3 regions of the Citrobacter portucalensis genome follow, and region 1 is predicted to be linked to each of the others. Evidence: predicted binding sites of a transcription regulator. Region 1 holds the regulator's gene; each other region holds the start of a gene.
What was found. The regulator LexA, encoded in region 1, represses DNA repair genes until DNA is damaged. The targets are predictions, from matches to a motif close to TNCTGTATGTACATACAGNA.
Positions count from the first base shown of each region.

Region 2: rmuC (DNA recombination protein RmuC) is a predicted target of LexA. The motif match lies at 6,791-6,810, and genes of this name have one in related genera.
Region 3: sbmC (DNA gyrase inhibitor SbmC) is a predicted target of LexA. The motif match lies at 4,486-4,505, and genes of this name have one in related genera.

Region 1 covers NZ_CP092466.1:4,737,658-4,747,818, forward strand. Annotated here, with positions in the region: gene dusA (tRNA dihydrouridine(20/20a) synthase DusA) at 1-182, opposite strand, end outside; gene LY264_RS22860 (cupin domain-containing protein) at 290-778, opposite strand; gene zur (zinc uptake transcriptional repressor Zur) at 894-1,412, shown strand; gene LY264_RS22870 (CsbD family protein) at 1,461-1,670, opposite strand; gene dinF (MATE family efflux transporter DinF) at 1,807-3,126, opposite strand; gene lexA (transcriptional repressor LexA) at 3,258-3,866, opposite strand; gene LY264_RS22885 (diacylglycerol kinase) at 3,976-4,344, opposite strand; gene plsB (glycerol-3-phosphate 1-O-acyltransferase PlsB) at 4,515-6,935, shown strand; gene ubiA (4-hydroxybenzoate octaprenyltransferase) at 6,996-7,868, opposite strand; gene ubiC (chorismate lyase) at 7,882-8,379, opposite strand; gene malM (maltose operon protein MalM) at 8,560-9,507, opposite strand; gene LY264_RS22910 (maltoporin) at 9,621-10,161, opposite strand, start outside.
Region 2 covers NZ_CP092466.1:4,989,206-4,999,366, forward strand. Annotated here, with positions in the region: gene tatD (3'-5' ssDNA/RNA exonuclease TatD) at 1-489, opposite strand, end outside; gene tatC (Sec-independent protein translocase subunit TatC) at 531-1,322, opposite strand; gene tatB (Sec-independent protein translocase protein TatB) at 1,325-1,873, opposite strand; gene tatA (Sec-independent protein translocase subunit TatA) at 1,877-2,131, opposite strand; gene ubiB (ubiquinone biosynthesis regulatory protein kinase UbiB) at 2,210-3,850, opposite strand; gene ubiJ (ubiquinone biosynthesis protein UbiJ) at 3,847-4,452, opposite strand; gene ubiE (bifunctional demethylmenaquinone methyltransferase/2-methoxy-6-polyprenyl-1,4-benzoquinol methylase UbiE) at 4,466-5,221, opposite strand; gene rmuC (DNA recombination protein RmuC) at 5,316-6,746, opposite strand; gene udp (uridine phosphorylase) at 6,887-7,648, opposite strand; gene LY264_RS24090 (dienelactone hydrolase family protein) at 7,914-8,720, shown strand; gene metE (5-methyltetrahydropteroyltriglutamate--homocysteine S-methyltransferase) at 8,817-10,161, opposite strand, start outside.
Region 3 covers NZ_CP092466.1:1,973,757-1,983,917, forward strand. Annotated here, with positions in the region: partial or broken gene phsA (thiosulfate reductase PhsA) at 1-1,729, shown strand, start outside; gene phsB (thiosulfate reductase electron transport protein PhsB) at 1,744-2,322, shown strand; gene phsC (thiosulfate reductase cytochrome B subunit) at 2,319-3,086, shown strand; gene dacD (serine-type D-Ala-D-Ala carboxypeptidase DacD) at 3,226-4,398, shown strand; gene sbmC (DNA gyrase inhibitor SbmC) at 4,522-4,989, shown strand; gene LY264_RS09415 (FUSC family protein) at 5,097-6,155, shown strand; gene LY264_RS09420 (DUF496 family protein) at 6,394-6,729, shown strand; gene LY264_RS09425 (GHMP family kinase ATP-binding protein) at 6,770-7,636, opposite strand; gene LY264_RS09430 (acetate/propionate family kinase) at 7,729-8,943, opposite strand; gene pduV (propanediol utilization protein PduV) at 8,928-9,380, opposite strand; gene pduU (propanediol utilization microcompartment protein PduU) at 9,385-9,735, opposite strand; gene pduT (propanediol utilization microcompartment protein PduT) at 9,735-10,161, opposite strand, start outside.

The sequences.
Region 1 (10,161 bases):
TACGCCAGATAATCGCCTTTACCATGAATGATTGCCCCAGTGGTTACCATCTCCGTATAGAGCAGCGTCTGGCTGGACAGTAAGCGCAAAAAGTAGCGGCAGTGTCTGTCCGTCCAGTCGAGCATCGGCGCGATAGAAAAACGATGAGCGGGAAAAGCGGTAGACTGAGATTCAGGCAGCATGGCGAATATTCAAGCATCCGGTTAAAAAAGGGGCGCTACTATAGCATAGACCGTTACGATAGTGAGCCACATCCTCGCGGCTCACTCCCCCTGACCCTAAACAAAAGCTATTTACGCCCCGGTTTTCCGTCGTGAGATCCAAAAAACTGTGGCGGATGGTCGACCCAGCGATCCTCACGTGTAGCGGCGTAGACCGGGTTAAGCGGATAATAAATGCGGTTGTATTTTTTGTTCGCCTCACCCACGACTAACAGGCGCACCTCTTCACTGGTGTTATTGATAAAGGTATGGCACACGCCTGTACCTGCCGGGAAACCGACGCTGTCGCCCGGTTCCAGCTTCCATAAATACCCGTTAATCCAGGCCTCAGGATAACCTTCCAGCACGTAGATAAATTCTTCTTCATCGCTTTCAGCGTGCGGGTACGACGTGCGCCGACCCGGCGGCAGGCGTTCATGATGAATGCCGAGTCGTCCTAACCCCAACTTGCGGGCAAGCGGCGCGCCAATAGCAAATAGCTCATCGCTGTCAGGATAAGTGGAGTCATCAGCCCCCTCAACCTCACGCCAGTGGCGAATACAATCGGGTCTTTTCATGGTTATTTTCCAGTATTGCGATGCGTCAGGTATAGCACACCACGGTGGATCTCGGCGTTTTAAGCAGAACATGTTAAAGTAAGGGATTAACCTTCCACGCAAATCGAGGCGCCAAATGGACAAAACCACTACGCAAGAGTTATTGGCTCAAGCTGAAAAACTCTGCGCGCAACGCAACGTGCGGCTTACGCCACAACGCCTCGAAGTACTGCGTCTGATGAGCCTGCAGGAAGGTGCGATCAGCGCCTATGACCTGCTCGACCTGTTGCGGGAAACTGAGCCACAGGCTAAACCACCTACCGTATATCGTGCGCTCGATTTTCTGCTGGAACAAGGTTTCGTGCACAAGGTGGAATCCACCAACAGCTATGTGCTTTGTCATCTGTTCGATCAGCCAACCCACAGTTCCGCAATGTTCATTTGCGACCGCTGTGGCGTGGTAAAAGAAGAGTGTGCGGAAGGCGTGGAAGACATTATGCATACGCTGGCGGCAAAAATGGGCTTTGCACTGCGGCATAACGTTATTGAAGCCCACGGGCTGTGTCCGGCCTGTGTGGAAGTTGAATCTTGCCGCCATCCTGGCGAGTGCCAGCATGACCATACGATTCAGGTGAAGAAGAAAGTTGGGCGCTAGGTAAGCGGGAGAGCGTACATCCTTGTACTCTCAGGAGGGAAGGGTTAATTACCAGCGGTAATCATTACGTTTTTCCCAATCGTTAACTTCTTTCTCCGCCTGATCTTTCGCGTAACCGTAACGCTCCTGGACTTTACCGACCAGTTGGTCACGTTTACCTTCAATGACCGTCATATCATCATCGGTCAGTTTGCCCCATTGCTCTTTCACTTTACCTTTAAACTGCTTCCAGTTGCCGCCGACTTCGTCTTTATTCATCATCAAGTCCTCATCGTTAGGTTGTGAATAGCGAGAGTGCCATGTCCAGACACATGCTGTTTTTGCTGGACGTGAGAATAAGTGTAGTCAGTGATTCTGGGTTTTATTTACTATTCGGAATTTTTAACCATCCCGCTCAGGCAAACCAGGTTCCATTACGCCAGTGACGTCGCCAGATAAAGGCCAGTGAAAGCCCGCGCAACGCCAGGAAAACGGTTAACGCCAACCACAAGCCATGGTTTCCCAGCCACGGCAAAGTCAGCAGCGTTAATGCGAATCCTGTGGCAGCAACGGCCATACTGTTGCGCATTTCTGCCGCGCGCGTCGCGCCAATAAACATTCCGTCGAGCAGATAACACCAGACACCCACCAGCGGTAACACCACCTGCCAGAAAAGATAGCGATCGGCCAGCTGTTGGATCTGCGGCAGCGAGGTCAGCAGCGCAACAATCTGCTCGCCAAACAGGGCATAAACCAGCGAAAACAAAATAGCCACAATACCGGACTGTCGGCAGGCCGCCCGCCAGACGTCCTGCAACTGGCTACCATCTCGCGCCCCATAGGCCTGGCCCGAATGCGCTTCCACGGCATAGGCAAATCCATCCAGCGCGTAGGCGGTAAAGGTTAACAGGGTCATCAGAACGGCATTAACCGCAATGATATCGCCTCCCAGACGCGCACCCAGCACCGTGATTGCGCCAAAACAGAGCTGCAGCAGTAGCGAGCGCAACATGATGTCACGGTTAAGCGCCAGCAAACGGCGGAAGTTGCCACGCCACGCCTGCTTCAGCATTGCCAGCGAAATTCCGCGCATATGCAGGACTTTGCGCACCATCATCAGGCCGATCAGCAAGGTGGCATATTCAGCAATCACCGTTGCCAGTGCCGCACCTTGCACGTTCATATGCAGGCCCATCACCAGCCATATATCGAGCACAATGTTGAGAATATTACCGACAATCAACAAGATAACCGGCGCACGCGCATACTGAACGCCAAGCAGCCAGCCGAGCAGCACCAGATTCGCCAGCGAGGCGGGTGCGCTTAACCAGCGAATTTCGAGGAAACGTCGGGCCTGCTCCAGTACCGCTTCACTTCCGCCAACAATGTGCAGAGCCAGATCGATAATCGGCGTACGAAAAAGTGCGATAAGCAACCCTGCTCCCAGCGCCAGCATGAGCGGCTGCACCAGTGCGCGCGCCAGCGCCTGCGGATTTTTCGCACCAAATGCCTGGGCGGTAAGACCGGTGGTGCTCATGCGCAAAAAAAGCAGCAGCATAAAAAGAAAACTGGTTGCCGTAGCACCAACCGCAACACCGCCAAGATAGACCGGACTATCCAGATGACCAATCACCGCGGTATCCACCAGTCCCAGCAGGGGAACGGTGATATTGGAAAAGATCATGGGTAAGGCGAGGTGCCAGAGTGCTTTATCAGAAGAGGTAAAGAAAGGCATACAGGAGGGCCTGAGAAGAAGTTAGACGTACTGGACAATGTAATGCAGGCCCGGCAAGCGCAGCGCTACCGGGCACGTTGCCGGATGGCGACGTCATCGTCTTATCCGGCCTACAGGGATTCAACAGAAAATTACAGCCATTCACCGTTACGGATGACGCCTACTGCCAGCCCTTCAATAGTGAAGTTTTGTTCGCGCAGGTCGACAACGATAGGTTTAAATTCACTGTTTTCTGGCAGGAGTTCAACCTTGTTTCCCTGCTTTTTCAGGCGCTTAACCGTAACTTCGTCATCAATACGGGCAACAACAACCTGGCCGTTACGCACGTCCTGGGTTTTATGCACAGCGAGTAAATCACCGTCCATAATCCCGATATCTTTCATCGACATACCGCTAACGCGCAGAAGAAAATCGGCGTTCGGTTTGAACAGTGAAGGATCGACTTGATAGTGGCCTTCGATGTGCTGCTGCGCCAGAAGTGGCTCACCGGCTGCCACGCGCCCCACAAGCGGTAACCCTTCTTCTTCTTCCTGCAACAGTCGAATACCGCGCGATGCGCCGGATACAATTTCCAGCACACCTTTACGCGCCAGCGCTTTCAGGTGTTCTTCAGCTGCGTTTGGGGAACGGAACCCCAAACGCTGCGCGATCTCCGCACGCGTCGGTGGCATACCTGTCTGGCTGATGTGATCTCTAATGAGATCAAACACCTCTTGTTGCCTGGCCGTTAACGCTTTCATTCCGCCCCCTGGGTGTATATACAGTTATGCTGTGAGTATATACAGCTAAAGGCGATTTTGGAACCGCAAACTGCACAAAAAACAGGAGATTTATGCAGTTGTGGAAGCCTTATCGCAAATGCGACCACAACAGGATGCCCCAAGTGATTAGAGCGACAAAAATAGACAGCAATACCGCAGCCGACCCCATATCTTTCGCCCGGCCGGAAAGTTCGTGGTACTCAGAACCAATACGATCAACCACCGCTTCAATCGCACTGTTGAGGATTTCAACGATCATCACCAGCATCACAGAACCAATCAACAACACGCGGGTAATTGCATCAACATCCAGCCAGCAGGCGATGGCGACGCCCAGCAGGACAGCAACACTTTCCTGACGGAATGCCGCCTCATTAATCCATGCGGCGCGAAAACCTTTCCAGGAATAACCTGCAGCTTTGATAATTCGGGTGAATCCAGTGGTATTATTGGCCATCAAAAAGAACCTTTTTACATTATTAGCGTCAATGTCATTGTAACGTTACCCCGTTTGTTCAGGGTGTGGCAAAGCAGCGCGAAGTATGACCGGATACCACAGAAATTCACTAAACTTTCTGATATCCTTGCAGCGCATTTGCATTATTAACCAGAGGCTTTACATCGTTTATGTCCGGCTGGCCACGAATTTACTACAAATTACTGAATTTACCATTAAGCGTCCTGGTAAAAAGCAAGTCTATTCCAGCAGAACCTGCTCCGGAATTGGGACTCGATACTTCGCGTCCCATTATGTACGTCCTACCGTACAATTCGAAAGCTGACTTGCTGACGCTGCGTGCCCAATGTCTGGTGCACGACCTCCCCGATCCCCTGGAACCACTAGAGATAGACGGAACGCTGTTACCGCGCTACGTGTTTATTCACGGCGGTCCGCGTGTATTCACCTATTACACGCCGAAAGAAGAGTCCATCAAGCTGTTCCACAACTATCTCGACTTGCATCGCAGCAATCCAGATCTGGATGTGCAGATGGTGCCAGTTTCGGTGATGTTTGGCCGTGCGCCAGGGCGTGAAAAAGGCGAGGTCAATCCGCCGTTACGTATGCTAAACGGCGTACAGAAATTCTTTGCGGTGTCCTGGCTGGGTCGCGACAGTTTTGTCCGCTTCTCCCCGTCGGTCTCTCTGCGCCGTATGGCGGATGAACATGGTACGGATAAGATCATCGCTCAGAAGCTGGCACGCGTGGCGCGCATGCACTTTGCTCGCCAGCGTCTGGCCGCTGTCGGCCCGCGCCTCCCTGCCCGCCAGGATCTGTTTAATAAGCTGTTAGCTTCAAAAGCGATCGCTCGTGCGGTAGAAGATGAAGCGCGCAGTAAAAAAATCTCCCACGAAAAAGCACAGCAAAATGCCATTGCGCTGATGGAAGAGATTGCCGCCAACTTCTCCTACGAAATGATTCGTTTGACGGACCGTATTCTGGGCTTTACCTGGAACCGTCTGTATCAGGGGATTAACGTTCACAATGCTGAACGTGTACGCCAGTTGGCGCACGATGGGCATGAAATCGTGTACGTTCCGTGCCACCGCAGCCATATGGACTATATGCTGCTGTCGTACGTTCTGTACCACCAGGGTCTGGTGCCGCCGCACATCGCAGCCGGTATCAACCTGAACTTCTGGCCAGCGGGTCCGATTTTCCGCCGTCTGGGCGCGTTCTTTATTCGTCGTACCTTCAAGGGCAACAAGCTCTATTCCACCGTTTTCCGCGAATACCTGGGCGAGCTGTTCAGCCGCGGCTACTCGGTTGAGTACTTTGTCGAAGGGGGCCGTTCACGTACCGGTCGTCTGCTCGACCCGAAAACCGGCACGCTGTCGATGACTATTCAGGCGATGCTGCGCGGCGGTACACGTCCGATTACCCTCGTTCCTATTTACATCGGCTATGAGCACGTAATGGAAGTGGGCACCTACGCAAAAGAGCTGCGTGGCGCGACGAAAGAGAAAGAAAGCCTGCCGCAAATGCTGCGTGGCTTAAGCAAGCTGCGTAACCTGGGTCAGGGCTACGTCAACTTTGGTGAACCAATGCCATTGATGACTTACCTCAACCAGCATGTGCCGGAGTGGCGTGAATCTATCGACCCTATCGAGTCTATCCGCCCGGCCTGGCTGACGCCGACGGTGAATAACATTGCCGCCGATTTGATGGTGCGCATTAACAACGCAGGCGCGGCCAACGCCATGAACCTGTGCTGTACTGCTTTACTGGCCTCTCGCCAGCGCTCTCTGACCCGTGAACAGCTGACCGAACAACTCGACTGCTACCTGAGCCTGCTGCGCAACGTGCCGTATGCTGCGGATTCGACGGTGCCGGCACAGAGCGCCAGTGAATTGATCGATCACGCCTTGCAGATGAACAAGTTTGAGGTCGAGAAAGACACCATCGGCGACATCATCATTTTGCCGCGCGAGCAGGCGGTATTGATGACCTACTACCGCAACAACATTGCGCATATGCTGGTTCTGCCTTCGTTGATGGCAGCCATCGTGACTCAGCATCGTCGTATTTCACGCGCCGCGCTACAGCAGCATATTGATGCGCTGTATCCGATGCTGAAAGCGGAGCTGTTCTTACGCTGGGAGCGTGATGAACTTGCCGGAGTGATTGACGAACTGGCCAGCGAAATGCAGCGCCAGGGACTCATCACCCTGACCGATGACGAACTGCATATCAATCCAGCCCGCTCCCGCACGCTACAGCTGCTGGCCGCAGGTGCTCGCGAGACGTTGCAGCGCTACGCCATTACCTTCTGGCTGCTGAGCGCGAACCCGTCCATCAACCGTGGCACGCTGGAGAAAGAAAGCCGCACCGTGGCGCAACGCCTCTCAGTGCTGCACGGCATTAACGCGCCGGAATTCTTCGATAAAGCCGTGTTCAGCTCTCTGGTGCTGACGCTGCGTGACGAGGGATTCATCAGCGATACCGGAGATGCCGAACCGGAAGAGACGATGAAGATCTATCAGATGCTGGCCGAACTGGTCACGTCAGATGTGCGTCTGACCATCGAGAGCGCTACACAAGGCGAGTAAGCATAAAAAAACCGGTCGGAATGAACTGACCGGTTTTTTATTTTGCAGACTAGACCAAACTCAAAAATGCCAGTAGCTCATCGCCAGTCCTAAGAACAACACCAGACCGACGTAATTATTATTCATAAACGCTTTAAAACAGGCATCACGTTCGCGATTGACGATCAGTTTCTGCTGATAGACAAACAGCGCGCCCGCCACCAGCAGAGACCAGTAATAACCCAGCCCTAACCCGTTTAGCCAACCCACCAGCGCCATCAACACCAGCACGCCAACCTGCAAAACACCGATAATCAGCTTGTCGTTCTTACCAAACAGGATCGCGGTCGATTTAATGCCGATCTTCAGGTCATCATCCCGGTCAACCATGGCGTACTGCGTATCATAGGCCACCGCCCAGAGAATATTCGCAAGGAACATCAGCCAGCAACTCAGCGGTACGGATTCACTCACGGCGGCGAACGCCATCGGGATCGACCAGCCAAACGCCGCCCCCAGCACCACCTGCGGCAGATGCGTATAGCGCTTCATAAACGGGTAAACCCACGCTAATGCTAATGCCGCAACGGACAACAAAATGGTCATCGTGTTGAGGGTCAAAACCAGCAGGAAGGCCAGCAGCACCAGTACCACAAACAGCGTTCGGGCTTCTTTCTCGGTGACAGCCCCACTCGGCAGCGGTCGATTCGCGGTGCGTTTGACGTGCCCGTCAAATTTCCTGTCGGCATAATCATTCACCACGCATCCGGCGGCGCGCATTAACCAAACGCCAGCGACAAAAACTGCCAGGATCCACAGTTGCGGCATGCCTGGGGTCGCCACCCACAGAGCCCACAGCGTAGGCCAGAGCAGCAGTAAGGCGCCGATTGGCTTATCCGTACGCATCAAGCGGTGAAACGCCAGCAGCTTATTCTGCGTCAGACTCCACTCCATCTTTATCTTCCTCTCAGTACAACGGCGACGCAGGCAGAAAAAGCTCGGTAAGCATCAGTGGCTTACCGCTCAGCCGCAGGCGGGAACGACGCCCCCACAGCGCTGCATCGCGGCCAATCTCAATAAAATCTCGGGTCAATGTCGATGACGTAAACAGGTAGCGTCCGAGCGGGGTTTTCCCCAGGTTCTGTAAGGCCAGTTCAGGGCCGCACAAGGTTGATTCAGGCACCACGGTACGCCCGGCAAGCCAGGGTTCACCATCCGCGCATAACAGGATTTCGCGTAACCAATAGCGGGACTCTTTGGGCAGCAGAGTCAGTTCTTCAGCCACCTCATTTTGCCCAACGAACGCTTCGCGAATCAACGTGACGGTGACTTCTTTGCCCTGCTGCTCAAAACGTTTGGTCATGGAATCTTCCAGTAACAACCAGTCGAGCAGTTGGGCGTCCAGCGCCGGGATCGCATCAAAATAACGCAGCGCACGCAGTTGCGTTAACGCAGGGTGTGGCATGCCTTACTCTCCGATTTATAACCTAAAGGCATTGTATCGCAGAAAAGGCATTACGGGGTGAGCAAACACGATTAAGTGATCGGTAGGGCAACATAAGTGTAACAATTCGCACCGAAGGATAAAAAAAGGTGCGCCAGGAGACGCACCAGTTGTTGCAAAATCAACAATGTGGGGAGATGTTTACCCCTTGCCTTTTACACTGCTGATAAAGGTGGATCGGGCAGATTTGGATCCCAGACGTTCCGCTTCATCAAGCAGCTTCAGCGCTTTATCAACATCGCCTTTTGCAACTGCATCCTTAATCGCCTGATTAAAATAGCTTTCCGTGTCGTTCAGCATCGGCTCACTTTTCTTCACCGGCTGCGGCGCTGGAGCGGCAACGGCTGCTGCCGGAGCCGCGTAGGCCACTGCAGGCGCTGCGGTATTGCCGACAGTGACAGGGCCAGGGCCGGAAGAACCGAACAGCGGCCCGACCAGCACGCTGGAGGAGGAGCTGGTTTTGACTTTCAGTTTCAGCAGACCATCGGTGGTGTGGCGGGCGATCGGGTCCGGAATATCGGGAACAGCGTTACCGACGCCCTTGGCATAAGCTTTCGCCGGGTCGAGCAGGGTCGTGGTCTGCTGGAGATCTTTATCTGTGGTAAAGACCAGAACATACAGTTTTTGCTGGCCCAGCGCTGGCGTCAGACGCATTACGCCTTCCAGACGATCGGCACTCATCACGCCGGGCTCCTGGTAGGTGAAATAGCTGCTGGGAAAGAACGCAGATGGCGTCATGTTTTGGTCAAGAATTAAGACGTTTGGCGCAAATACGCTGGTTTGTTTGTTGACTTCACTGGACAGCGTCAGGGTCAGTTCGCCAATGTTCGCCGGTACGCTATAGGCCGCGACCGGGCCAGTAATACCAGCAACATCTAAACGCTGACCTGCATTGGCAAGTTGTGTGGACTGAGTTTTGGATTGATCAACTGGCGTCCAGGTTAACTGTTGCAGCGCCGCAGTGGGAATGGTTGGGGCCGCGGTAGTGTTCTGCGGAACAATATTTACATCGGCCAGGCTGATGCCAGGCGCGCTGGCAAATAACCCTGCAGATAAACAAAGGGCAACGAGACTTTTCTTCATTTTCATTGTTATCACCTCAGATAGCATGGGTTCAGCGGTGGCCAGGCAATAGCGCGCTAAACCGTAATCAAGAGGGGCTTACGCCCCTCTTTCGGTCTTTACGTCAGGTTAGTGCTGAATTACCACCAGATTTCCATCTGAGCACCGAAGGACCACTCATCGCTGTCACCACGGCTGGTGGTGCTGATACCAGAGTTCGTTGCAGCTGCATATTTGGTTACGTCGTTACCATTTTTGACGTAGCCCCACTCCTCATCCCACTTGGCATAGGTTGCGAAGACACGAATTGCCGGGCGGGACCAGATGCTGTCGCCAGCCTGCCATTGTTGCGCGAGGGTGATTTTGTACTGGCTGTTGCGATCGCCGGTCTGCTGAGATTTGACGTTGTCGTAGCCGACTTCCATCAGGGTGCTCATGATTGGCGTCCATTTGTACATCGGGCGAATACCGACGGTGTACCATTCAGTACCCAGATCGTTATCCATATCGAGGTTCTGGTACATACCGACGTACATCAGATCCCACTTGTCGCCCAGGGAGATGGCACCGTGGTCGAGAATACGAACCAGGCTACCGTTGTTATTAATCACGTTATTGGCGTAATTGGTTTTACTACCGTCTGGGTTAGTAATGGTGAAGGAAGAAGAACCATAAGAACCC
Region 2 (10,161 bases), 250 kb from region 1:
ATCCTGCATCTCCTGCCGCGTTCCGGTAAAACAGTGCAGCACCGCGCCCGGGAGACTATCCAGCCACGGCTCCAGCAACGTCAGAAAACGCTCATGGGCATCCCGACAATGCATGAAAACCGGCATCTGCAGTTCAGCGGCAATGCGCAGTTGTGCCTCAAAAGCACGTTCCTGCTCCTGTGGCGTGGAGAAATTGCGATTGAAATCCAGACCGCACTCGCCAATAGCGACCACCTCAGACTGGTTTGCCAGCGCGATAATCTCGTCTTCCGTTGAGGATTGCCATTGGCTACTGTCATGCGGGTGCACGCCAGCCGTGGACCAGCAATGCGGATAATGTTGCGCCAACTTCAGCGCCTGCTGGCTTTCGTGCAGGTTTGTTCCGGTCAGAAGCATACCGTTTACGCCCGCAGCAAAGGCGCGCGCCACAACATCATCCCTGTCTTTCGCAAATTGTGAACTGGTTAAATTAACGCCAATATCAAACATGCTACCTCCCATATGACAACCGCCCTGACGGGCGGTTGAATTTACTCTTCTGTTTTCTCGGTGGCTTCGGCTTCTTTTGCTTCTTCAGCCTCGTTGTCCTCATCTCGCGTACGTCGCTTACCGACATAGAAACGAGAGAAGAAAACGCCCACTTCAAACAGGCAGTACATCGGTATCGCCAACAACGTTTGCGAGAAGACATCTGGCGGGGTCAGTAACATCCCGACGACGAATGCTCCCACCACAACGTAAGGTCGTTTCTTACGTAAATCTTCAGGTGTCGTAATGCCCATCCAGCATAGCAGCACAATGGCGACAGGGACCTCAAAAGAGACACCGAAAGCCATAAATAGCGCCATGACGAAGCTGAGATAGCTGGCAATGTCCGTCGATACCTGCACGCCTTGCGGAGCCGTGTTAGCCAGAAAACCAAACGCCAACGGGAAGACGACAAAATAGGCGAATGCCATGCCGATGTAGAACAACAACGAGCTGGAGACCAGCAGCGGCACAACCAGGCGACGTTCATGTTTGTACAAAGCAGGCGCAATAAATGCCCATACCTGGTAGAGGATCACTGGCGCTGACAGGATCAGCGACACCATGAAGGTTAACTTTATAGGGGTAAAGAACGGTGAGGCCACATCGGTGGCGATCATCGTTGCACCTTGCGGCATCTGTTTAATCAGCGGTGCCGCAACCATATGGTAAATGTCGTTGGCAAAGTAAACCAACGCCAGAAAGATCACGATAACCGCAATAATGCAGTTCAGGAGTCGCTTACGCAGCTCGATAAGATGCGTAATGAGCGGTTGGGTATCTTCTACAGCCATGTTTACGGTTTATCACTCGACGAGGGGGAGGATTCGACAACAGGTGCGGCAGCTTTCTTTTCTGCATCCATCAACGTGGCGGAAGTGTTTTCCGTCTGCTCTGGCGTTTTAGCACCCGTGGATTCCGGTTTTTGCTCCGGCGAACTGGCCTGGTTTTCAGCGGCGGCAGGGGTTACCCCTTCTCGCTGCGCTTCACCTTCTTTCACCACCGGATTATGGATAGTGTGCGCTTCATCGCTCGCTTTCTCAGGATCGTGCACGCTGTAAGAACGCTTCATCGATTCCGCCGCTTCACGCAGCTCATCCATTGACGCTTTCAGCTCCGGGGTCAGATTTGTCAGGCTCGCTTTCTCTACTTTCTTCAGGCTGTCCTGAAACTCCTGAAGCTTAAGCTCCTGGGTCAGTTCATTCTGAACAGTAGTTGCAAGGGAACGCAAAGCGCGAACCCAGCCAGCAACCGTTTTTACCGCTACAGGTAATCGTTGCGGCCCCAGAACAATGAGGCCGATCACGAACACCAATAACAGTTCGCTAAAACCGATATCAAACACGGATTATACCTGCTCTTTATCTTGGCTTTTGGCGTCTTCCTTTTTCACTTCACCCTGCTTATCGGTGATGGATTTAGCAGTAAAATCAGCGTCCTGGCTGGTTTTATCTTGCTTAGGCTCATCATCACCCATCGCTTTTTTGAAGCCTTTGATCGACGCGCCAAGATCGGAACCGATGGAGCCGAGTTTCTTGGTGCCAAATAGCAGTACAACGATGACGGCAATGATCAACAACTGCCAAATACTGATACCACCCATACATGTTCCTCTGTCATAGATGATGAATTAATAAGGCCGTAGTATACGTTACACGACCTGCCTTGGGCGATGAAAAATTCAGCGCATTTTGCGCCAGCCGATCAACCAGGCTATGACGCCTCCCGCCATTAACCAGCCCGGCATAAGCCCCCACTCAGGGCGGCTTACCAGCAGGAATGTTCCACTTAGCAACAATGTTGCGCCAATGCCCAATAAATAACGGGATTGTCCCTGGCGTACATGATTCGCGTGAAGCTCGCGGGCAATCTTATCAACACTGTGCTGTAAATATTTGCCCTGGCGCAAACTGTCATACACCAGTTCAGGTATTTCTGGCATTTTTTCGACCCAGAACGGTGCTTTTTCTTTAAATGCCCTAACGAGCGCCGGAATACCGACCTGATCTTTAATCCAGGATTCGAGGAATGGCTTAGCCGTTTTCCACAAATCTAACTGAGGGTAGAGTTGTCGTCCGACACCTTCAACGTACAGTAGCGTCTTCTGGAGCAATACCAGTTGAGGCTGAACTTCCATATTGAAGCGGCGCGCAGTGTTGAACAGATTCAACAGCACGTGACCAAAGGAAATCTCCGCCAGCGGCTTTTCAAAAATCGGCTCGCACACGGTACGAATGGCAAATTCAAACTCTTCTACGTTGGTATCCGGCGGAACCCAACCAGAATCCACGTGCAGTTCAGCAACTTTGCGGTAATCGCGGTTAAAGAACGCAATGAAGTTTTCAGCCAGGTAGCGCTTATCTTCTTTGTTTAAAGAGCCCACAATCCCACAATCAATACCAATGTATTTCGGGTTTTCAGGGTGCTCATAACTGACAAAAATGTTCCCGGGGTGCATATCCGCATGGAAAAAGCTGTCGCGGAATACCTGAGTAAAGAAGACCTGAACACCACGCTCGGCCAACAGTTTCATATTGGTGCCGTTCTTCTCAAGCGTGGTGACATCTGAAACCGGGATGCCGTAAATGCGCTCCATCACCATCATGTTCTGACTGCAGTAGTCGGAATACACTTCCGGGATGTACAGCATCGGACTATCTTCAAAATTACGTCGTAGCTGAATGGCGTTCGCCGATTCGCGCAGCAGATTCAGTTCATCGATCAACGTTTTTTCATATTCACGGACGACTTCTGTTGGTCGCAGGCGACGCCCATCTGGCAGCAGACGAGGAACCCAACGAGCCAGGCGGTAGATCAGTTTTAAATCCGCTTTGATGACCGGAAGTATGTCCGGGCGAATAACTTTGATCACCACCTCTTTGCCATTCGATTTCAATCGCGCAGTGTGGACCTGAGCAACAGACGCAGATGCCAGTGGCGTGATTTCAAAATCATCAAACCATTCCTCAACGGGCAGCCCGCCCATAGCCTCTTCGATTTGTTTTTTCGCTCTAAGCCCATCGAACGGGGCAACCCGATCCTGCAATAGCGCAAGCTGATCGGCGATGTGCGGAGGGAAAAGGTCACGACGGGTAGAGAGCATTTGCCCAAATTTGATCCACACCGGGCCGAGTTCCTGTAAAGCCAGTCTCAGCCTTTCTCCCAGCGGTTTGTCTTTATGTCGGTTGGGCATCCAGAACAACGAGTAACGCCACAACCGAAGCGGCAGCGTGATTCGCATTTTGGGGATGAGTTCATCAAGACCGTAGCTTAAAAAAGTGCGAATGATGAAATAAAGGCGCCGTACTTCACCTGGCGTCATTTGGCCTCCAGTTTTTCCAGCCGTTTGGCCAGAGATTCAACCGCGCGCTCAACGGCTGCTGTTTCTTCAGCAAACCATGCAACCTCTAGTGGACCAGGAGCCATGCGCCACTCTTCAGTGATCGCTTCGGCGACATAGCGCTGCTGGCGCTGAAAGTTATGGCACAGGAACTTCGCTCCACCACGCAAGACTTTGCTGACCCCTTCCGCGACGATATCGCCGGTATAGGGTGCTAACAGTTCTGCAGGATCCAACTCCGCCAGATCGGCCAGCGCAACAAAGTTCTGTACTACCTGGATATCGCCCTGGACTTCCAGCTCACCGCTGCGGATAAGCGTGGTGAGTTGCTGTCGATCACGCAATTTCGGTAACACACTGGCATATGTGATTACGGTGCAATCGGCTTCGCCTTCCCATGCCCCCAGCACATCGACCTGGCGCTCGCTAAATACCAGGACTAACGGTGTTGAAAATCCTTTGAGATCAACACGCAGCACCTTACCCTGTAAACGCGTTCGGGCTGACTTCAGCGCAGGAGAACTGTACAGAAAGGTGTTGAGCAGATTTTCAACGCCTGCGGTTACTAAGGGTTTTAAAGGCATCCCCACTCTCCTGTCAGAACTTGTAACCACGATGCAGCGCAACGACACCTGCTGTCAGGTTGTAGTAATCAACGCTTTCGAACCCGGCATCTTGCATCATTGCTTTTAAGGTGTCCTGATCGGGATGCATACGGATGGACTCCGCCAAATAACGGTAGCTGTCCGCATCGCTTGCTACCATTGAACCTATGCGAGGCAGAACATGGAAAGAGTATGCGTCGTAGGCTTTGCTCAACGGTTCGATGATGGGTTTGGAGAATTCCAGCACCAGTAGACGTCCGCCTGGCTTCAATACGCGGTACATGGAGCGTAATGCTTTGTCTTTATCCGTTACGTTGCGCAGACCGAAAGAGATGGTGATGCAGTCAAACGTGTTGTCAGGGAAAGGTAATGCTTCCGCATTCGCCTGAACGTACTCAACGTTACCTACCACGCCAATATTACGCAGCTTTTCGCGACCCATTTTGAGCATTGAGTCATTGATATCCGCCAGCACAACTTTGCCGGTTTCACCAACCATGCGAGAGAATTTCGCCGTCAGATCGCCGGTACCGCCTGCTAAATCGAGAACGGTTTGCCCGCGACGCACGCCACTGCAATCAATGGTGAAGCGCTTCCACAAACGATGAATGCCAAATGACATTAAGTCATTCATAACGTCATATTTAGACGCCACAGAATGAAAAACGTGGGCCACCATGTCAGCTTTCTGCTCTTTAGCGACGGTCTGAAAGCCAAAGTGCGTCGTTTCTTGTGAATTATCCACCATCTCAGTGCCTGCTCATCCAAAAAATGTTCGAGAAGTGTAACAGATTGGGCCAATTTGCCCTACCCTTCTGCCGGGTTCAACTACCCCAAATGGACTAGTTTGATTGCTGATTTGCCGCTTCATCCTCGGGGTAAGACGCATCTTGTTGCGTCTCAGGGACCGAGCGCAAGCGGTATTCTTCATCCTGTGTAGTCGCTTGTTCAGCCAGCTCAGGATTTATCTCGCGCTTAATTTCCACGCCTAAACTACGAAACGCTTCTGCCTGCGACAGGACATTTCCACGACCGGAAGAGAGTTTTTTCATCGCCTGTCGGTAGTTGTCCTGGGCTTTGTCCAGGCTTTGACCTATTGCCGACATATCATCCACAAACAACCGCATCTTGTCATAAAGTTTGCTGGCCCGATCGGCAATTTGTTGCGCATTACGACTCTGATGCTCGTAGCGCCACAGGTTGGCGATCGTGCGCAATGCCACCAACAGCGTGGTAGGGCTCACCAGCATAATGTTATTTCTAAGCGCTTCGGTAATCAGTTCGGGCTGTCTGTCGAGCGCCAGCAAAAAAGCGGGCTCAACGGGGATAAACATCAACACATAGTCAAGCGTACGCAGCCCAGGAAGCTGCTGATAATCTTTGCGCCCCAGTAGTCGAATATGGTTGCGCACCGAGGCGATGTGCTCCTGCAATGCACTTTCGCGGGTGTATTCATCTTCTGCGTTAAAATAGCGCTCATAGGCGACCAGCGTCATTTTCGCATCGATCACCACATCTTTACCCTGCGGTAGCCGAACGATGACATCAGGCTGCATTCGCGAACGGGCGTCGTTTTCGATGCTGACCTGGGTTTCATATTCATAACCCTCACGCAGACCAGAGGCTTCGAGTACCCGCGTGAGTACGACCTCTCCCCAATTACCCTGCGTTTTGTTATCGCCTTTTAATGCCCGCGTCAGGTTTACCGCTTCCTGCGCCATCTGCGCATTCAGTTGCTGGAGATTACGAATTTCGTGTGCCAGGGTATGGCGTTCTTGCGCCTCTTTACCAAAGCTATCCTGAACCTGGCGACGAAAACCGTCCAGTTGTTCACGAAGCGGCGCAAGCAGGCTGTTCAGACTTTGGCGATTTTGCTCATCAACACGGCGGTTGCTGTGCTCAAAAATACGATTCGCCAGATTTTCAAACTGTTCGCTCAGACGCTGTTCGCTGTTGATCATCTGGCGGATTTTATCTTCCGCATGCTGTTGCGTTGCTTCCAGCCGGGTAGTGACTTCACGGAGATCGGCTTCCAGAGAGGTGTTGATACTGTGCAGACTGCGTAATTCGTTATTGAGTAGTTCGCACTCATCACGCCAGTGAGCTTCCTGCGAGAGCTGCTGGCGAGCGGCGCTTAGCGCAATATCCAGTTCACGTCGCTCTTCGATGAGGTCGGCACGGATTTGATCGGCGCGTGCTTTTGTCGCCAGCCACCCTACCAGTAGCCCTGCGGCTAACGCCAACATGGCACTCATCATAATTGAAATATCCACAACGCCCCCTTACAGCAACGACTTACCCGCTCAAAATAGAATTGTGCTGTATAAACGTCCAGTTTAAAAGGAATTTCCTGCGAGGCACTACGCAAAATAAAAAGGCCGAACGCGTCGGCCTTTTTGAATAGAAGGGAGAATTACAGTAAACGACGCGCGGCTTCTACCACGATTTTCACCGCGTGGCTTTCCGTTTGTTTCATCGTTTCCGCATTAGGGATCTCTTGCTGAGTACGGTTCACGATAACACCTGCGACCATACCGGCACGCAGACCCTGGCTTGCGCACATGGTCAGCAGCGTAGCAGATTCCATTTCGTAGTTCATGACGCCCATAGACTGCCACTCTTCCATTGAGCCTTTGAAACGGCTCACGACGCGACCAGAGAAGGTGTCATAACGCTCCTGGCCTGGGTAGAAGGTGTCAGAAGACGCAGTAACACCCACGTGAGTGGTGGCGCCGATAGATTTCGCCGCTTCCACCAGCGCGGTGGTGCACTCGAAGTCCGCAACGGCCGGGAATTCCATTGGTGCGAAGTGTAGGCTTGCACCGTCCAGACGAACAGACGCAGTGGTAACCAGTACATCACCCACGTTGATATGCGGCTGGATAGCGCCAGTCGTACCGATACGCAGGAAGGTACGAATGCCCAGCTGTGCCAGTTCTTCTACGGCAATAGAGGTGGACGGGCCGCCGATACCGGTAGAGCAAACGATCACGGCTTTACCATCCAGCTCAGCACGCCAGGTGGTGAACTCGCGATGAGATGCCAGCTTAACCGGCTTATCCATCAGCGCGGCGATCTTTTCCACACGCTCCGGGTCGCCAGGGACGATAGCAAGCGTAGCCCCTTGTAAATCGTTCTTAGTGAGGCCGAGATGAAAAACATCAGACTTAGACATAAAAACTCCTCTGTGAATCGGTTTTGTCAGAAGAAGCAAAAACATACTTTACCGAAGGCATAAACATATTTTCGTGACAGTCATCACTATGATGTAAATCAATTGCATTCGATTACCATTAAATAGTGATCTTTATCACATAAATGATGCGATATAAGTAAGCCCTGCACAAAAGATAGACCGTTTAAGGCAATGTGGTTCGTTGCATGTGTCTATAGTTAACAATGCGCTTTTTTGCTGAATATTTAAGGGTACGGAGAATACCATGACAACACGACAATCTGGCTTTGCACCTGCTGTATCTCCACCGACGTCTACCACGGTTCACACCCCGGATAATGCAATTATCGCCGGTGTAACGTCTATACCTTCACAAGGCGATGATATGCCAGCGTATCACGCACGACCAAAACAGACTGATGGCCTGCTGCCCGTAGTCATTGTCGTGCAGGAGATTTTTGGTATTCATGAGCACATTCGTGACGTTTGCCGTCGTCTGGCTCTGGAAGGGTATCTGGCTATCGCACCAGAACTCTATTTTCGCGAAGGCGATCCCAATGACTTTGCCGATATCCCTACGCTGCTTAGTGGCCTTGTCGCCAAAGTGCCTGACTCTCAGGTACTGGCCGATCTGGACCACGTCGCTAGCTGGGCCTCCCGCAACGGAGGAGATGCGCACCAGTTGATGATCACCGGATTTTGCTGGGGTGGACGCATCACCTGGCTGTATGCCGCACATAATCCGCAGTTAAAAGCGGCCGTGGCGTGGTATGGCAAACTGGTGGGTGACAAAACCCTCAACTCGCCAAAACATCCCGTTGATATCGCAACCGATCTTAACGCCCCCGTTTTGGGGCTTTATGGCGGCCAGGACACCAGCATTCCGCAAGATACCGTTGAAACAATGCGCCAGGCGCTACGCGCCGCCAATGCTAAAGCGGAAATCGTGGTCTATCCCGATGCCGGACATGCGTTCAACGCCGATTATCGCCCGAGCTATCACGAAGAGTCCGCGAAAGACGGTTGGCAGAGAATGCTGGAGTGGTTCGTGCAATACGGTGGGAAGAAATAAACGTTAATTGCCCGGTGGCAGCGACGTCTTACCGGGCCTACAACTATTGCGATTTCCTGTAACCCGGGTAAGCACCAGCGCTTCCCGGGCACCGAATTACGCCTGACGCAGATTCTGCGCCGCTTTGACCATGTTCGCCAGCGCGGCACGGGTTTCCGGCCAGCCGCGGGTTTTCAGGCCGCAGTCCGGGTTCACCCACAGACGTTCTGCTGGAATGCGCTGCTCAGCTTTCTTCAACAGGGCTTCAATCCACTCCACGCTCGGAACGTTCGGCGAGTGAATATCATATACGCCCGGCCCGATTTCATTCGGATAGTCGAACTCTTCAAACGATTCCAGCAACTCCATATCAGAGCGCGAGGTTTCAATGGTGATCACGTCCGCATCCAGCGCCGCAATGGAGTCCATGATGTCGTTGAACTCGCAATAACACATGTGGGTGTGGATCTGGGTTTCATCCTTCGCTACCGCCGCGTTAATGCGGAAGGCCTCCACTCCCCACTCCAGATACGCCGCCCAGTCGCTGCGACGCAGTGGTAAACCTTCGCGCAGTGCCGGTTCATCAATCTGGATGATGCCGATACCCGCCGCTTCCAGATCCGCCACTTCATCACGCAGCGCCAGCGCGATCTGCTTCGCGATGGTTTCACGCGTCACGTCTTCACGCGGGAATGACCAGCAGAGAATGGTCACCGGACCGGTCAGCATGCCTTTTACCGGTTTGTCGGTCAGCGACTGGGCATATTTCGCCCACTCCACGGTGATCGCTTCCGGGCGGCTGACGTCGCCAATCACCACCGGCGGCTTCACGCAGCGAGAGCCGTAGCTCTGCACCCAACCGTTCTGGGTAAAGACGAAGCCGTCCAGGTGTTCGCCAAAGTATTCGACCATGTCATTACGCTCGGCTTCACCGTGTACCAGCACGTCGAGACCAAGACGTTCCTGTTCAACAATCGCCTGTTTAATATGTTCCGCAATTCCAGTGCGATAGTTACCAGCATCCAGGTTGCCCTTTTTGAAGTCCAGGCGCAGGCCGCGAATTTCTGTGGTTTGCGGGAATGAACCGATAGTCGTAGTCGGCCATGCCGGCAGATTAAAGCGGGCACGTTGCGCCTCGGCACGAACCGGGTAAGCGTTAGCGCGCTGGCTGTCCTGGGCGGTGATTGCCGCCAGACGTTTTTCCACTGTGGCGTTGTGTACGCGGGTAGAGTGACGACGAGCCTGAATCGGTGCGCTCCACTCGACAATTGCTGCCGTATCACCGCTATTCAACGCATCGCGCAGCAGCGCCAGCTCGCCGCACTTTTGCAACGCGAAGGCAAACCAGCTCTTCACTTCTGCATCAAGGCGGGTTTCCACACTGAGATCGATTGGGCTATGCAGCAGGGAGCAGGAAGAAGCCACCCACAGGTTACGTTTCCCGACGATATCTTTGATTTGT
Region 3 (10,161 bases), 2.4 Mb from region 1:
CTAAAGTGATGATGGGTGGCGATTTAGCCATGGATATCGCCAATACCCGTTATATGGTCTCTTTTGGCCATAACCTCTATGAAGGGATCGAGGTTGCTGATACGCATGAGCTGATGACTGCGCAGGAGAAGGGGGCGAAGATGGTCAGCTTCGATCCCCGTTTGTCCGTATTCTCCAGCAAGGCGGATGAATGGCATGCGCTCAAGCCGGGCGGCGATTTACCAGTGTTGATGGCCATGTGTCACGTCATGATCAATGAAAATCTGTATGACGCGGAATTTGTTGCGCGCTACACCACGGGGTTTGAGCAACTGGCAGAAGCGGTACAAGAGACCACGCCGGAATGGGCGCAGCAGCTCGCGGATGTGCCTGCTGATGTCATTGTTCGGGTCACCCGCGAAATGGCCGCCTGCGCGCCTCATGCCATCGTCAGTCCGGGCCATCGCGCGACGTTTTGCAAGAAGAAATTGATATGCGGCGCATGATTTTTACCCTCAATGTGCTGCTTGGCAATATTGAGCGTGAAGGCGGTTTGTATCAGAAAAAAGCGGCGGCAACTTACAATAAGCTGGCTGGAGAGAAGGTCGCTCCGGTGCTGGCAAAACCCGATGTCAAATTACCTAAGCCAACGGCGCAGCGTATCGATCTGGTAGCCCCGCAGTTTAAGTACATCGCGGCGGGCGGTGGTGTGGTGCAAAGCATCATTGATGCTGTGTTAAACCAGACGCCTTATCCGGTGAAGGGATGGATTATGTCCCGACACAACCCTTTCCAAACCGTAACCTGTCGACCAGATCTGGTCAAAACCGTTGAACAGCTCGACCTTGTGGTCAGTTGTGATGTCTATTTAAGCGAAAGCGCGGCGTATGCCGACTACCTTTTGCCTGAATGTACTTACCTTGAGCGCGATGAAGAAGTTTCAGACATGTCGGGTCTGAATCCAGCCTATGCCCTGCGTCAGCAGGTAGTAGAACCTATTGGTGATGCGCGTCCGAGCTGGCAAATCTGGAAAGAGCTGGCCGTGCAGTTAGGCCTTGGCCAATTCTACCCATGGCAGGATATGCAAACGCGTCAGTTATACCAGCTTAATGGCGATCATGCGCTATCTGCTGAATTGCGTCAGAAAGGGTATCGGGAGTGGGGTGTTCCGTTGCTGCTGCGTGAACCTGAAGCGGTGCGTCAGTTTGTGGAACGCTATCCGGGCGCGGTGGCGGTTGACAGCGACGGTACCTATGGCGAGCAACTGCGCTTTAAATCTCCGTCAGGAAAAATCGAACTCTATTCCGAAGAGCTGGAAACGCTCCTGCCTGGCTACGGTATTCCGCGCGCGCGCAATTTTGCGCTTAAAGGCGACAGTGAACTCTATTTTATCCAGGGAAAAGTGGCGGTGCATACCAACGGTGCGACGCAATACGTGCCACTGCTTAGCGAGTTGATGTGGGATAACGCAGTGTGGATCCACCCGCAAACGGCCCGTGAAAAAGGCATCAAAAGCGGCGATGACATCTGGCTGGAAAATGCGACCGGCAAGGAAAAAGGCAAAGCGCTGGTCACCGCCGGAATTCGGCCCGATACGCTGTTTGTTTATATGGGATTTGGCGCCAAGGCGGGAGCCAAAACCGCAGCGACAACGCACGGTATCCATTGCGGTAATTTGCTTCCGCATGTTACCAGTCCGGTTTCCGGTACGGTGGTCCACACCGCTGGCGTTACGCTTCGTCGGGCATGAGAAAGGAGAACATCATGAATCAATCTACAAACCCTTATGTCATGCTGCATGACGAGAAACGCTGTATCGGCTGTCAGGCATGTACGGTTGCCTGCAAAGTTCTGAATGATGTGCCAGAGGGATTTAGCCGTCTACAGGTGCAGATCCGTTCACCCGAACATGAACCCGAGGTACTGTCCCACTTCCAGTTTGTTCGCGTTTCCTGTCAGCATTGTGAAGATGCGCCTTGCGTCAGCGTTTGTCCGACCGGTGCATCATTTCGCGACGAAAATGGCATTGTGCAGGTGGATAAGTCTCGCTGTATTGGCTGTGACTACTGCGTTGCCGCTTGTCCGTTCCATGTCCGTTATCTCAATCCGCAAACGGGAATTGCCGACAAATGTAACTTCTGCGCAGATACCCGACTCGAGAGCGGTCAATCGCCCGCCTGCGTTTCCGTTTGTCCGACGGATGCGCTGAAATTTGGTCGTCGTGACGACCCGGAAATTCAGCACTGGATAAATCAAAAAGAGGTTTATCGCCAGCAGGATACGCGTAGCGGTCCGGTGAGTGTTTATCGGCGTAAAGAGATCCATCAGGAGGGTAAAGCATGAATTCTATCTGGGGAGCAGAGCTTAACTATGCGCCGGACTACTGGCCGCTGTGGCTCATTTATGCAGGCGTTGTTGTTGTGCTGATGATTGCGGGCCTGGTTATGCACGCGCTGTTACGTCGGATGCTGGCACCCAAGACGGCAACCGGAGAAGAGCACCGGGATTACCTCTATTCTCTGGCAGTCCGCCGCTGGCACTGGGGTAATGCGCTGCTTTTTATCCTGCTTTTGCTGAGTGGCCTGTTTGGGCACTTCTCTGTCGGACCGGTGGCATTGATGGTGCAGATACATACCTGGTGCGGTTTCGCCTTGTTGGCCTTCTGGGTTGGTTTTGTGCTAGTCAACGCAACCAGCGGCAACGGTTGTCATTACCGGGTGAAGTTTAATGGGTTGATATCACGCTGCTTGTTGCAAACGCGCTTTTATCTGTATGGCATCATGAAGGGTGAACCACACCCGTTTGCCGCAACGGCAGAGAGTAAATTTAACCCGCTACAACAGCTGGCTTATCTGGCCATCATGTATGCGCTGGTTCCGCTGCTAATCATCAGCGGGTTGTTATGCCTCTACCCGCAGGTGATAGGGGCAGGGCCTGTGATGCTGGTGCTGCATATGGTGTTGGCGATTGTCGGCTTACTGTTCATCTGTGCACATATTTACCTGTGCACGCTGGGTGACACGCCGGGGCAAATTTTCCGCAGCATGATAGATGGCTATCATCGTCATCGTAGCCATCACGCAGAAACGGCACCGCGCAAAGGGTAACGCCAGACGCGGTCGATATCTGAAATCCTTTCCTTACAGCAAGAAAATGTGCCTTATGTCACATTTTCTTGCAATTTATCCATGTTTGTTCGCCAGAACTTCCGTAAAAAGAACGGCTATTTCTCCATTTCCTGAGGACATGCTGTTGAAACGCCGTTTGTTTATTGCCGCTTCACTATTTGCGATGAGTTTTTCGCCCGCGTACGCGACCGACGTCGCCAGTTTCGCTCCACAGCCTCCGGCAATTAATGCCGGGGCGTGGGTATTAATGGATTACACCACGGGCCAAATCCTGACAGCCGGAAATGAACACCAGCAGCGCAACCCTGCCAGCCTGACCAAGCTGATGACCGGCTATGTTGTCGATCGCGCAATCGACAGCAAGCGTATTAGTCCGACAGATATTGTCACCGTAGGGCGCGATGCCTGGGCGAAAGATAATCCGGTATTCGTCGGTTCATCCTTAATGTTCCTGAAAGAAGGGGATCGCGTTTCTGTGCGCGATCTGAGTCGCGGGTTAATTGTTGATTCCGGTAATGATGCCTGCGTTGCGCTGGCGGATTACATCGCCGGAGGGCAGCCGCAGTTTGTCGCGATGATGAACAACTATGTGCAAAAGCTGAACCTGCGGGACACGCATTTTGAAACGGTACATGGTCTGGATGCGCCAGGTCAGCATAGCTCAGCTTACGATCTGGCCGTGCTGTCGAGAGCTATCATCCATGGAGAGCCGGATTTCTACCATATGTACAGTGAAAAAAGCCTTACCTGGAACGGAATTACGCAGCAAAACCGTAACGGTTTGTTGTGGGATAAAACTATGAACGTCGATGGTCTGAAGACAGGACATACCTCCGGCGCTGGATTCAACCTGATTGCTTCTGCCGTTGATGGGCAGCGCCGCCTGATTGCAGTTGTGATGGGGGCGGAGAGTGCGAAAGGGCGTGAAGACCAGGCGCGAAAACTGCTGCAATGGGGACAACAGAACTTCGATACCGTGCAGGTATTACGTAGCGGTAAGCAGGTTGGTATTGAACGGATCTGGTACGGCGATAAAGAAAAAATTAGCCTTGGCACAGAGCAGGATTTCTGGATGGCCCTGCCTAAAGCCGAAGTCGCTAATATCAAGGCAAAATATGTTCTTGATAAGAAAGAACTGGTTGCCCCCATTGCTGCCCATCAACGTGTGGGGGAAATTGAACTCTACGATCGGGATAAACTGGTGGCGCACTGGCCTCTGGTTACGCTGGAGTCTGTCAACGAAGGCGGTGTCTTCTCGCGTTTGAGCGATTACTTCCACCACAAGGCGTAGTTTTTCCTGATGTGCCTGACTGGCAAGAGTGCGAATCTGCTCACATAATAATCACTGATTCCTTGTGGCCGTCATACCTAAAAATTACACTGTATATAAATACAGTGTAATAACGGAGGTTATATGGAGTACGAGATAAAGCAGGTTGAGAAACGCATAATTGCCGGTTTCCATATGGTTGGACCGTGGGAACAAACGGTAAAGCAGGGTTTCGAGCAGTTAATGATGTGGGTCGACGGTAAGCAGATCGTACCGCTGGAATGGATAGCTGTTTATTACGACAATCCTGACGTTGTTCCGGCGGAAAAACTGCGTTGTGATACCGTGGTGTCTGTGCCTGAAGGTTTTGAGATCCCAGAAAACAGCGAAGGGGTGATCCAGACCGAACTGGCGGGGGGCGACTATGCTATCGCCGTTGCGCGCGTTGAAAATCATGACTTCGCGACGCCGTGGTATCAGTTCTTTGAGCGCCTGCTGCAGGATTCGACGTATGCGATAGCCGCTAAACCTTGCTTTGAAGTTTATATGAACAATGGCATGGAGGACGGCTACTGGGACATTGAAATGTACGTGCCGGTACAGTCGAAGTAACTGTTTTTGGTGTAAATCAGGATGAATGTCCTGGTCATCAGGGTGATGTTTTCACTCAAAAAACAGGTACAATTCTGTTCTTTGCAATTCCCTGACGGAGTGCATGAGTGCGTGCAGATAAGTCACTGAGTCCTTTTGAAATTCGTTTGTATCGTCATTATCGTGTGGTGCATGGTGTTCGCATTGCGCTGGCGTTTCTTTTTACTTTTCTGTTGGTTCGCCTGTTGAACATTCCTGAAGGTACATGGCCTCTGATTACGCTGGTGGTAATCATGGGGCCTATTTCCTTTTGGGGGAACGTGGTCCCCAGAGCGTTTGAGCGTATTGGCGGGACAATTCTGGGTTCGGTACTTGGGCTGGTGGCTCTTCGTCTGGAGCTCTTTTCACTTCCGCTAATGCTGATATGGTGCGCGGTGGCGATGTTTCTCTGCGGCTGGCTGGCACTGGGTAAAAAACCGTATCAGGCGTTGCTGATTGGTATAACGCTTGCGGTCGTTGTGGGTGCCCCCGCTGGAGATATGAACACAGCGTTATGGCGCGGTGGCGATGTTATTCTGGGTTCATTACTGGCAATGCTGTTTACCGGTATCTGGCCGCAGCGGGCATTTATACACTGGCGAATTCAGCTGGCGCATTGCGTAACGGGGTACAATCGGGTGTATCAGGCTGCGCTATCTCCCAACCTGCTGGAGCAACCGCGACTGGAAAAGCATTTACAACAGCTTTTAAGCGATGTTGTCAAAATGCGTGGGCTCATCGTTCCTGCCAGCAAAGAAACCCGCATTCAAAAATCAATCTTTGAAGCTATTCAGACGGTTAATCGCAACCTGGTCTGCATGCTTGAGCTGCAAATCAATGCGCTATGGGCCAGCCGTACCAGCCACTTTGTCATGTTGAATGCGCATACTTTGCGTGAAACACAGCTCAGGACACAACAGGCGCTACTGACGATAACCCACGCATTGTATGAAGGTAATCCACAACCGGTGCTTGCCAATACGGAAAAACTCAATGACACCGTGGTGGAGTTACGTCAGCTTATTGCTGAGCATAAGGGCGATAATGTCGCTGAAACGCCCATTCACGGCTACGTTTGGCTAAATATGGAAATGGCGCGACAGCTGGAGTTGCTCTCTCATTTGATCTGTCGCGCGCTGCGCAAATAAAGAGCAGATGAGGGGATTGGTTCTACTGCTGCTTCGATTCAGCAACGAATAGAGGTATGATACTGAAAAAGGCTAAAACCATTGGTAACTGCAATGGCTTTACCCTCGATAATTCAGGTTTCAACCATGCATGGTCGATGCAGATGCAACTTGAAGTATGGCGGGCATGAAAGTAATGTTGACCCACTTTAGCCGTTGTTTTAACGAATCCGAATCTCACATTATCAGGGGTGTAAAAATGGAAACTACCAAGCCTTCTTTCCAGGACGTGCTGGAATTTGTTCGTCTGTTCCGTCGTAAAAACAAACTGCAACGTGAAATCCAGGACGTTGAGAAAAAGATCCGTGACAACCAGAAACGTGTTCTGCTGCTGGACAACCTGAGCGACTACATCAAGCCTGGAATGAGCGTGGAAGCGATTCAGGGCATTATCGCCAGCATGAAAAGCGATTATGAAGATCGTGTTGATGATTACATCATCAAAAACGCTGAGATCTCTAAAGAGCGCCGCGACATCTCTAAAAAGCTGAAAGCGATGGGCGAAGTGAAAAACGGCGAAGCGAAAGCCGAGTAACGATTTTATGCTTGTCCGGGTCGCTGCATAGCGGCGGCCCTTATTGCAGTTCGACCCCGCCAGTTACCATCCGCAACAAATGCTGTTCCGGCCAGTGTTCCGTTAATTTTTTCTGCGTCAGCATCCATTTAATGTAGTCCACATCATGACGCTTTCTGTCGAGCATCAGACCGACTACGCTGCCACTGTGCGCAACGTTGACACCGTATAAATCACATTCTTCTACCAGCGCTAAAAGTGAATCAAAATTTGGTTTAGGTAACAGCAACTGGCTGGCGATCGCGCTCAGCGTGGCGGCTTCACCCATCCGATAAGGATTTTGACTGATACAGGCTTCCTGTACCTTTTCCCATGCGCGTTTCAGCGCTGGAGCGCCTACCAGTAACCCTGACTGGCGTGGAGTACGGTGATAATCAGCAGTAAGCAAGGTTTCCGGACTTTCGAGAACCAGCAGATCGAGTTGAGGCTGGGCTTCACAGGCAATTTGCGTGGAGGCGTCGTTATGATCGAACAGCGTAAGCTGGCGGAAAACGGTGCTGTCGGTAGGTTCCAGCGAAACGCAAAGCTGCGCCAGAGTGGATTCGTCTAGCTGATGCCCCAGATACTGCGCCGTGGCGATTGCCGTGGCGGCGATATCCGCTGTGCTGCTGGCCATCCCTTTAGCGACAGGAATGGTTGACTGGACATCAATTCGAATATCCTGACTCATTTGTGCCGGGTATTGCCAGTGCAGCAATAACCTCTCAACCATCGCCCGAGAAAGTGGACGTTCATCTGTCAGCGGTGAACCTGAAGTGACCTCAACGGTGCTATACCATTCAACCGGGCAGGAGACCAATTTCTCACTGCCCAGAATCCAGCCCTGGATAAGTTCTCCGCACGATGCGGGACATTGCGCAACAGCCACGTCTTCACCTATGTGATCAGCAATCCTCGGCGCATAGTGTCATGGCGATCGCGCTATTACCATGATTTGCCGCAATTTGCGGTGCGGCAGTATTATGCAGGAATGCCCAATGTCACAGTTTCAGATATCGCTAAACGCATAACGTCTTGCGCAATCATCAGCTCTTCATTGGTATTAATCACAGCTACTTTGACCATCGCATTTTCCGTCTGAATGAAGGTGGCATTACGCTGATTTTTTTCCTCATCAACGGCCAGCCCCAGGAAATTCAGGTTACGACAAATCGCAGCGCGCGCCCGTGCGGAGTTTTCGCCAATACCACCGGTAAATACCAGGGCATCCAGACCGCCCATCTGCATAATATAGCTACCAATGGTGGCACGAATGCGCTCAGCAAAAAGCGTCAACGCCAGCGCAGCCTGGTGATTGCCCGTATCTGCGGCATGTTCAACGTCGCGGTAGTCAGGGGAGATGCCAGAAACACCGAGCAATCCGGACTCATTGTTGAGCAATTGGTTGAGCTGCTGCGGTGTTTTGCCTTCTCGCAGGGCAATCCACGGTAAAATGGACGGATCGATATCGCCACTTCGCGTGCCCATCATCACGCCAGACTGCGGCGTAAAGCCCATTGACGTATTCACCGATTGTCCGCCTTTGATGGCGCAGATGCTGCTGCCGTTGCCCAGATGACAACAAACAACGCGCAGGGCGCTGAGTGGTACACCCAGTTTTTCAGCAAGCTGTGAGCTAACGTATTTGTGGCTGGTACCATGAAAACCATAGCGACGAATACCCAACTCTGAATAGTAACGCCAGGGCAGGGGATAGATGAAAGAAGGCTCATCAAGCGTTTGATGAAAGGCAGTGTCGAACACCGCAACGGCTGGCGTTTTGGGCAATAGCTGGCGGAATACCGCGATCCCCAACGCATTTACCGGGTTATGCAGAGGGGCCAGTTCCGCGAGTCGCTCGATTTCTGCGAGCGTTTCATCAGTTACCAGCGCAGAGTCTTTAAAGGATTCCCCGCCGTGCGCGACGCGATGGCCCACGCCGTCGATCTCTTCCAGACTGCTGATAATGTGGTGGTTGAGCAGTTTTTCCAGGAGCAACGTTACGGCTTCACGGTGATCGGCTACGGGCAAAGTCTCCTGCCATTTCTGCGCTGGTGTTTTTAGGGTGACCTGCGCATCAGACAAACCGATACGTTCAATCAACCCCTGACAGATCATTTCACCCTGCGGCATCGCCAGTAGTTGAAATTTAAGCGAGGAACTACCTGCATTAATGGCCATTATTTTGTGAGACATGAAGGTTCCTTTGCATTCAGAAAAATGAACATCTCATCGACCCCAGTATTCTCCAGCGCGCTGGTGACAAATACTTTTTGCGCGCCAGCCTGAACTAACCAACTCTCCACAAGAGAAATACGCTGCGGGTTGGCTAAATCGGCTTTGGTAACGAGGCCAATAACGGGTCGGTTCATTGGTCCGGTAAAACCGGGAGAAAATGGTGACCACGGCGCGTCAGCATTGAGTACCAGCGCAATAATGTCTGCTTCACAGGCGCTGGCCAGCAGCGCGCTGTACAGGCAGCGGTTCTCAAGATATTCACCCGGTGTGTCTATTGTCGTAGGAGACCAGACTATGGCCTGAGTTTTCTGGTAGTGAAGCGCTTCTCCCCGCATGCACTGTGTGAGCGATGTTTTACCGCACTGGCTGGGGCCAATTAGCATGATACGTTTCATGAGATTACGTCCGAGTGATGGGACACGCGGTAAAACGCATCATTTCGCCCAGCGTTCGGGTTACCTGTTTCAGCGCGTACTCAACGGCGGAGACATCGCCCGTCAGTACCACTGCGCCGGTAAATCGGTCGAGAAAACCAATCTCTACCGCCCCGGATTTCGTGGCGATATCACAGGCGATGATTGAGGCTTCGCTGGGGGTAATCGTCAAAATCCCGATTGCGGATACTGAATCCTGTAATCCCAGCTTCTTGAACAAATCTTTACCTGGATTAGCAATAAGATGCGCCAGCGTGACCTGTTTGCCAGGAACATATTCCTGAATCATTCGATCCGTGGTGGGTTGTCTTTCCATTATCCCTCCACCATTTGTCGCCACATGCTTTCATGCGGGCGAGGTATGACCGAGCGGTAAACCAGCAGGCCTTTTTCACCCGCACTTTCACTGGCAACCGTTACTGCGTTATTCACATCGGATACATCGCCAGCAACGACCATGTAGCACTTACCGCCAATACCAAATGCCATATGGACGCGTACCAGCGTGACGTTGGAGGCTTTAACCGCCCGGTCGGCGGCGCAGATGCAGGCAGCAACGCTCCATGTTTCGACAATACCAACTGCCTGACGCTTATCCACGCTGTTTAGCCCGCTGATTGCGGGGAGTACGCTGGCATGAATGTTGGGGAGTACCAGACTGTCAACGAGCATATCGCCGGCAAGAGATGTTCCAGTGGCAATCGCCTGCTGTACGGCACCTACGTCACCACCGAGCATGAGT